Regions from separate parts of the Pseudaminobacter sp. Soil_N_29 genome, predicted to be linked through region 2. Evidence: predicted binding sites of a transcription regulator. Region 2 holds the regulator's gene; the other holds the start of a gene.

Region 1 (4,349 bases), on a different contig from region 2:
AGGACTCTTTCTCCGTCACCGGCCCCTTCGCCCCGCAGGTCCCGCGGGACGCCGGCAATCTCGTCATCCGCGCCCGAGATACGCTGCGCGCGCTTTCCCCAGCCACGGCCGCACCGGTGGCGATTTCCCTCGAAAAGAACCTGCCTGTCGCCTCCGGCGTCGGCGGCGGTTCCAGCGATGCCGCGGCCGCCTTGCGCGCGCTGGCGCGCTATTGGGGCATCGACGCTGATCTTGCCGCGCTCGGCCTGAAGCTCGGCGCCGACGTGCCCATGTGCCTCGCCGCCCGGCCGCTGGTGGCACGCGGCATCGGCGAGCATCTGGAAGCTCTGGCCGGCCTTCCGCCTCTGCCGCTGGTGCTGGTCAATCCCGGGATCGGCATCTCCACGCCCGATGTTTTCCGGGCGCTGGCGAGCCGCGAGAACCCGCCCCTCCCGCCCCTGCCCGGCCGCCTTGACCTCGCATCGGTGCTGGAATGGCTGCGCACCACGCGCAACGACCTGGAAAGCCCCGCCAAAACCCTTGCGCCCGCCATCGGCGAAGCGCTTGATGCGCTTGGCAGCGCCGGTGCATGCTTTGCCCGCATGTCCGGCTCGGGCGCGACCTGCTTCGGCCTGTTCGAGACTGACGCTGCCGCCGCCCACGCGGCCGAGGCGATCCGCGCCGGCCGTCCCGGCTGGTTCGTCGCAGCAACCACGAGCATGAGGTGAGAGAATGGCCGACGAGACGCGCCCCTTCATTCCGGTCCGCATCGCCGTGCTTACGGTTTCCGACAGCCGCACGCTCGCCGACGACCGTTCCGGCCAGACGCTGGCCGATCGCATTACGGAGGCCGGCCATGTGCTTGCCGCGCGCGAAATCGTCCACGACGACAAGGAAGAAATCCGCGAGCGGGTGCTGAAGTGGTCACGCGACGAAAACATTGACGTGGTCATCACCACCGGCGGCACCGGCTTCACCGGCCGCGACGTCACGCCGGAAGCGCTGGAGCCGATCTTCGAAAAGCGCATGGACGGCTTTTCGGAAGTGTTCCACCGCATTTCCTACGATAAGATCGGCACTTCCACAGTGCAGTCGCGCGCCACTGGCGGCGTGGTCAATGCCACCTTCGTCTTCGTGCTTCCGGGCTCGCCCGGCGCCTGCAAGGACGCATGGGACGGCATACTGAGGCCCCAGCTCGACTACCGGCACATGCCCTGCAATTTCGTGGAGATCATGCCGCGCCTTGACGAACACCTGAAGCGCGGCGGCAAGTCGGCCTGATCCGGCCGTTCAAACCGGCATCGCCACGCGGATCTCTGCCCGCAACCGCTTCGTGGCCAGGCCGCGCGCCAACGCCTCGGCTGTCGTGGCTCTGCGCGAGAGCGGAAGCGCCTGCGCCTTGCGGATCAGCAGCCCGTCGGTCAGCGCGCGTTCGCGCGCAAACAGTTTTCTGAACAGGGGCAACCTGTCGGCGGGGGAGCGCGCGAACCGCGCCGGCATCGCCATCATTTCCATGTGATGCTCGACCGCTTCGGTCCATCCGTCCATCAACCGCGCGCCGGGCTCCAGCAGCAGCAGCCAGTCGCTTTTTGCCTGCACGATGCCGGCGGCGATGCCGCCTTCGGCGAGAAAATGACAGCCGGTCTGCTCCGCCACCTGCCGCGTGTGATCGGTTGACCCAAGGTCGCAGACGATCACCTCGCGCACCATACCCGCCACGGCCGCGCCGACCAGCGACGACAGCGTGCGCGCCAGCGCTTCCTCATTGTTCCTGGTTTCGATCAGGACGCTCAGCATCGCCCTCGCCTATCCCAAACAGAACTCAATTGCCATCCCGTTCGCCTCGGGCGCGAATGATTGCCAGCCAGCCGCCCCACACCCGTCATCCTGAGCGTGTCGAAGCAAACGGGAGCAAGCGCAGCACACCTCGCGTTCAAAAAGTTCTTGCTTTGTTCCGTTTCCGGTAATAGGAATAATTTCATGAACGGCAAGAGTCGCCGAACACCTCTGGAGACGAGCGGAATGGAACCGATCGCGCGCGCTGACGCTGCGGCTTTCAGGGACGGAGGTTCCGCGATGGCCAATGCGGTGATCGAGGATAGCGGCATCCGCATCAACGCCGAGCGTCGACGCGGCCGCGCCGCCGGCATCAATCCAACCGGCCGCTTCGAACCGGTGACCCGCCACGTCTTCGACGACGGCTGGGACACCATCGAAGAATTGCCCCCGTTCAAGACCGAGGTGCAGACCGAACGGCCGCGCACCATCATCACCCGCAACAGCTCGCCCGACATTTCCTTCGACCGCTCGATAAATCCCTATCGCGGCTGCGAGCATGGCTGCGTCTACTGTTTCGCGCGGCCCACCCACAGCTATATGGGCATGTCGCCGGGGCTTGATTTCGAGTCGAAGCTGTTCGCCAAGCCCGATGCGGCGAAGCTTCTCGACAAGGAACTGTCGAAGCCTGGCTATCAGCCGCGCACCATCGCCATCGGCACCAATACCGATCCCTACCAGCCGATCGAGAAGCAATGGCGCATCATGCGCGAAATACTGGAGGTTCTCGAGGCGCGCAAGCATCCGGTTGGCATCGTCACCAAGTCGGCGCTGGTGGTTCGCGACATCGATATCCTGTCGCGCATGGCCGAGCAGGGTCTCGCCAAGGTGGCGCTTTCGGTGACGACGCTCGACCGCGTGATCGCCCGTACCATGGAGCCGCGCGCAGCCACCCCTACCCGCAGGCTGGAAGCGATCCGCCAACTCAGCGATGCCGGCATTCCGGTCGGCGTCATGGTGGCGCCGATCGTTCCGGGCCTCACCGACCCGGAGATCGAACGCATTCTCGATTCGGCATATGCGGCCGGGGCGCGCGAAGCTGGCTATGTCATCCTGCGCCTTCCGCTGGAAGTCAGCCCGATTTTCAAGGACTGGCTGCTGCGGCACTATCCCGACCGCTATCGCCACGTCATGTCGCTGATCCGTTCGATGCGTGACGGCAAGGATTACGACGCCGAATGGGGCAAGCGCATGAAGGGCACCGGCCCTTATGCCTGGCAGATCGGGCGGCGCTTCGAGATCACCGCGCGCAGGCTCGGCCTGAACCTTCGGAAGACCCAGCTCCGGACCGACCTCTTTGTGGCCGGAGAAAAGCAATACGAGCAGCTCATGCTGTTCTGACGACGCCCGCGGGCCGCGGCAGCGGCCTTTCCGGCAGTGCATCCCGTTCGGCCTGCCCAACTGCCGACGGTGTCCTTCCCGGCTTCCGCCCCGAACCCGGAAGGACTTGCGGAGAATCGGGCCGGATGCGAGCATCGCCGCACCATGGCTCGCCAGCGTCCCGATTCTCCGCCCCTCTTCGAAATCGTCGATCGTCCCGATTTCTCCGTCGAAAGTCGCGCCATCGCGCGCGGCCAATGGCCTGTGGCCGGGCTGGACGAGGCCGGACGCGGGCCGCTTGCCGGTCCGGTCGTGGCGGCCGCCGTGGTGCTCGATCCGGCGCGCATTCCCGACGGCCTCGACGATTCCAAGCGCCTTACCCTCGCCCAGCGCGAGGAGCTGTTTTCGACAATTCTTGCCACGTCGCTCGGGGTTTCCATGGCCTCGGTCTGTGCTGAAAGCATCGACAGCAGCAACATTCTCAAGGCGAGCCTCGAGGCAATGCGCCGCGCTCTATGCGGCCTGCCGCTGGCGCCAAAACTCGCGCTGGCAGACGGTCGCGACGTGCCGCCAGGCCTCCCCTGTCCCGCCGAGGCGCTGGTCAAGGGCGATCGCCGCTCCCAGTCCATCGCCGCCGCCTCCATCGTCGCCAAGGTCATGCGCGACCGCATGATGACCGGCTGCGGCTTGATGGATGCTCGCTATGGCTTCGAAGTCCACATGGGCTACGCCACGGTGCGCCACCGCACCGCGATCACCGCCCATGGCGCGGTCGCCCGCTGGCATCGCATCTCCTTCGCGCCGTTCCGTGTGCAAGGCGATGAAGCGATGGTCGCCGACCTCGAAGACGCCTCGGCTTTCTGACACTCGCCCAACATTTACCCGCGCCGCGCCGTGGCTTCACGCCGCGCGAAATCGGTTCCAATAAAAAAGCCGCCGGTGGTGCCGGCGGCTTCAGAAAGCTTATTCAAGGCTGGCTCAGTTGAGCTTCGACTTGACCTCGTTCAAGGAAGCCTTGAACAGATCGGCTCCGGCCTTTGCATCGACCTTGCCGGCGAGAACCACACGCGCCGCCTCGACGGCCAGGTCCACGGCGCTCGCCCGAACCTCGTTGACCGCATCGCGCTCGGCCTGGCCGATCTTCTGCTCAGCCATTGCGGCCCGACGCGAAACATATTCCTCGGTCTTCTTGCGAGCCTCGGAGACCAGCAATT
Region 2 (4,349 bases):
CTCACTGCGCGGGTCGCGGCGATAGAGCAAATGGCCAATGGCCGTGCGCGGCTGACAATGGATGTTCTGGCCACTGCGCGGCCCACGCTGCGCTACGCGCCGCAGCGCGTGCGGCTGACCGCCCGCCGCGTCCCGCCCGGCACCATCGTCGGCTCGCAGATCGAAGGTGCGGTCACGCTGATGCCGCCTTCCGGGCCGGTCCGGCCGGACAGCTACGACTTTTCCTTTACCAGCTATTTCGACGGCATCGGCGCCAGCGGCTTTTTCCTGCGCGGTCCCGATCTGGTCGAAGGCGCGCCGCAGCCGTTGTTGCGGACCAGGCTTTCCAACAGCCTGGAAAATGTCCGCAACGCCATCGCCGCGCGCATTCGCGGCCACATAGGCGGCCCTGAGGGCGAAATCGCCGCCGCCCTGGTGGTGGGCATTCGCGCCGGCATTCCGGAAGACATCAACGAGGCGATGCGCCGGACCGGCATCTACCACATCATCTCGATTTCAGGCCTGCACATGGCGCTGGTGGCCGGCACCGTGATGAGCGCGCTGCGAGTGGCTTTCGCGGCTTTTCCCGGCTTCGCCTCGAGGCGGCCGGTCAAGAAATACGCGGCCGGAGCAGCGCTCGCCGCAATTGCCGGCTATGTGTTCCTGTCCGGTGGCGACGTGGCGGCGCAGCGCAGCTTCCTTATGCTGGCGGTGATGCTCACAGCCCTGCTTTTTGACCGCGGCGCGCTCACCACGCGCAATCTCGCCATCTCGGCGCTCGTCATCATGGCCGTATCACCGCATGAGGTGGTGGGCCCAAGCTTCCAGATGTCGTTTGCGGCAACCGCGGCGCTGGTGAGCGCCTATGCGATATGGGCTGAACGCCGGAATGTGAAGAAGCGGGCGCCGCCGGCCCAGCCCAGATCGCTCATTGGGCGCGGAATTGCCAAGGCCTTCGGCGCCGTGGGCGCGCTTGCCATCACATCCGTTGTGGCGGGCGTCGCGACGACTGCTTTCGGCGTCTATCACTTCCAGCGTGTCTCGCCGCTTAGCCTGCTTGCCAATCTGGCCGTGATGCCCAGCGTTTCTATACTCGTCATGCCGTTCGCCGTCGCCGGCTCGCTGGCAATGCCGATCGGGCTGGACGCGCCGTTTTTCTACGTGATGGGGAAGGGCCTGTCGCTTATGATCGCAGTGTCGATCTGGATATCAGAGCGCTCCCCGATCGACGCGGTCGGGCTCATCTCGGCGCAGTCGCTGGTGCTGCTGACAGTCGCGCTGGTGTTTGCCTGCATGGCCTCGACCTGGCTGCGGCTGCTCGCGGTGCCGGCTGCACTTGCCGGCGCGCTGACGCTCACCGATGTTCGCACGCCCGACGTTTTCGTTTCCGAAGACGGACGGCTCGTGGCCGTGCCGCTTGGCGGTGGAAAACTCGCCGTCAACAGGACAAGGCCGAACGCTTTTACCGTTGAAAACTGGAAACGGGCAGTACGTAGCGAGGAACTCGTTGGCCCAGTCGACACCACTTCGAAGAGAAGCGCCGGCAAGGGAAGGTCGCGCACTGCGCAGAAGCTGAGCAGCCAGGCTGCAGTTACGGATCGCGAAATTTCAGGCGCGGAAGTCGAAGGCGAGGGCATTGCGCCGCCGAAAATCCGAACGCAGCCGCCGGCGCTACCAAAAGCCGAAACGGGGCAAGATGAAGCGCCAAGCTCGGGCTTCGACTGCCACGACAGCCTCTGCGTTGCCGTGCATCCCTCCGGCGCGATTGTAGTTCACGCGGCAAACCCGGCAATCGCGCGTCCCGCCTGCGAATATGCCGCCGTGATTGTCGTCGACGACGCCACCGCCAAAAACATCTGTCGGCGTGAGGGGGCGCTGGTCCTCACCAAGCGCGATCTGGCGAAACTCGGCAGTGCCGTCGTCTATCTTGGTAGCGGCGAGGTGGGCAGCGAAAGCGCGGAAGTCCACTACGCGGTGGGCGAGCCCTATCGGCCGTGGCATGCCCATCGCCAGTTTTCGCGCGAGGCGCGAGGTTTGGCGCCCTACGTCAAAAAGTCGGAGACCCAGTCAGCCGAAGCGCGTGGGTCATCCCAGGACGCACAAATACAACGACCGCGCGCCTCCGAAGACTGAGTTGAGCTCCTTGCTCACCCGACACTCCGCCCGGTTCAATAGCGCCGAATCAGCCCAACCAGCCTGCCCTGCACCTTCACCCGGTCGGGCCCGAAAATGCGCGTCTCATAAGCCGGGTTCGCAGCCTCGAGCGCGATCGAGGCCCCCTTGCGACGGAAGCGCTTCAAGGTCGCTTCCTCGTCGTCCACCAGTGCCACCACGATCTCGCCGGGATTGGCCGTATTGGCGTTGCGGATGATGACCGTATCGCCATCGAAAATGCCGGCCTCGATCATGGAGTCGCCCTTGACCTCGAGCGCATAGTGCTCGCCACCGGAAATCATCTCTGGCGGCACCGTGATGGAATGGGTCTTGTGCTGGATTGCGTCGATGGGCACGCCGGCGGCAATGCGGCCCATAACCGGGATCGAGATCGCCGTCCCGGATTCGTCGTTGCTGGCCAGAGGCGCGCGAGCCGGCTCCGGGGCGGCGCGGCGGCCGAGGCTACCTTCAATCACACTGGGCGAGAACCTGGTGCGAGGCGTGAGGCCGGGGGCAATGGAATCGGGCAGGCGCAGCACTTCAAGCGCGCGCGCCCGGTTGGGCAGCCGGCGAATAAAGCCGCGCTCTTCCAGTGCGGTGATCAGCCGGTGGATGCCGGATTTGGAAGCAAGGTCCAGCGCGTCCTTCATTTCGTCAAAGGAAGGCGGTATGCCGGATTCCTTCAGCCGCTCGTGAATGAAGAGAAGCAACTCGTGTTGTTTGCGCGTCAGCATGGCCAGCCCCCCCGGGGAGAATCGACCCCCAAAACAAAACCAGAACAAACACTATCTGTTCCAGTTGTGTTCTGCAACTGTTTAAATTTCCATGAAGACGCGCAAATCGGTTGCCGGCTGAGATATTGGCGTGCTCCGCTCCACCTTTGCCACCTTGCTGCAGCAAAGCGGCGCAAGAGGTTGGTTCCGCGCAATTTCCGCCTTTTGCGCACCAAGCCTCAATCGCGCCGCGACCGGCTTCCGGAGGGCGGCATCCATTGCGGTGTAGACCGTGGGAAGCCGCGCGCAGTCAGCGTAGCTTCAGAATCGTGCAAGGGGCGCCGGCCGGCGCTGCCGGGGCGAAGGGATCGCGAATGATCAGCGCATTGGCTTCCGCGAATGTCCTCAGCATGGACGAATCCTGCACTTCGAAGGGCGTCGCCACCGGGCCGTCATGCCCTTCTCGCAACACCGCCCGCACAAAGTCCTGCCGGCGGCCGTTCGCCGCCATCGGCTTGCCGAGAACGGCCTGGCGCAGATCGGGCTCGTAGGAACGGCCGGCAAGTCGCGACAGAAGCGGCTTCAGGAACAGATGCGAGCACACAAGGCTGGCGACGGGATTGCCGGGCAGCCCCAGGAAGCGCGTGCGGCCGCGGCGGCCGAACATCAGCGGCTTGCCGGGGCGCATGGCAATCTTCCAGAAGTCCAGCACCATGCCCTCGCTCGCCAGCGCCTCATGGGTAAGGTCGTGGTCGCCCACGGAAGCCCCGCCAAGCATGACCACCACATCGGCGCCGTGGTCCAGCGCCTGCCTGATGCGCGCGGCGATTGCCGGGCGGCTGTCGGGGACGATGCCCAGATCGAGCACCCGCGCGCCCACGGAAGTGGCGATTGCCGCCACGCCGAAGGCGTTGGATGCCACGATCTGGTCGGGCCCAAGCTCGCTGCCAGGCGGCAGCAGTTCGTCGCCGGTGGCGATGATGGCGAGCAGTGGCCGTTTCACGACGTCGAGGCGAGGGTGGTTTGCCGACGCCACCAGCGAAAGCGCGCCGGCATCCAGCTCGCGGCCCTTTTCCAGGAGCAGGTCGCCGGTGACGAAATCCAGTCCCTTGCGGCGGATGTGCCGCCCTGCGGCTACGGTTTCCAGAACTTCGACCGTGTCCTGGCCCAGCTTACGCGCGTTTTCCTGGATCACGATGGTGTCGGCGCCCTCCGGCACCGGCGCACCGGTGAAGATGCGCACCGCCTGGTCGGGTCCGATCGGGCCGTTGAATCGCCGGCCAGCCGGGGCCTCGCCGATGATCTGGAGCGTGACGGGCACTGTCTCCACGTCCTGGGCGCGCACCGCGTAGCCGTCCATGGCCGCCGCATCGAAAGGAGGCTGCGTTCTCAGCGCGCGCACGTCTTCGGCAAGTATGCGGCCCGCAGCCTCCGCCAGCGGCACGGCTTCGGGCTCGCAGGCAACCGCCCCTTGCAGAAGCCGCTCGAGCGCGTCCTTCACCG

Evidence for each region. Region 2 encodes LexA, which represses DNA repair genes until DNA is damaged. Its sites were predicted from a motif close to TGTTCNNNNTGTGTTCNG; they were not measured.
Region 1: a site for LexA is predicted at 1,919-1,936, ahead of AC3A4H_RS02605 (PA0069 family radical SAM protein). Genes of this name have one in related genera too.

Annotation. Positions count from the first base shown of each region.
Region 1 covers NZ_JBDGLC010000001.1:548,593-552,941, forward strand. Annotated here, with positions in the region: gene AC3A4H_RS02590 (4-(cytidine 5'-diphospho)-2-C-methyl-D-erythritol kinase) at 1-707, shown strand, start outside; gene moaB (molybdenum cofactor biosynthesis protein B) at 712-1,260, shown strand; gene AC3A4H_RS02600 (glycosyltransferase) at 1,270-1,776, opposite strand; gene AC3A4H_RS02605 (PA0069 family radical SAM protein) at 2,002-3,156, shown strand; gene rnhB (ribonuclease HII) at 3,301-3,999, shown strand; gene AC3A4H_RS02615 (F0F1 ATP synthase subunit B) at 4,114-4,349, opposite strand, start outside.
Region 2 covers NZ_JBDGLC010000002.1:66,072-70,420, reverse strand. Annotated here, with positions in the region: gene AC3A4H_RS06355 (ComEC/Rec2 family competence protein) at 1-2,112, shown strand, start outside; gene lexA (transcriptional repressor LexA) at 2,148-2,867, opposite strand; gene AC3A4H_RS06345 (molybdopterin molybdotransferase MoeA) at 3,157-4,349, opposite strand, start outside.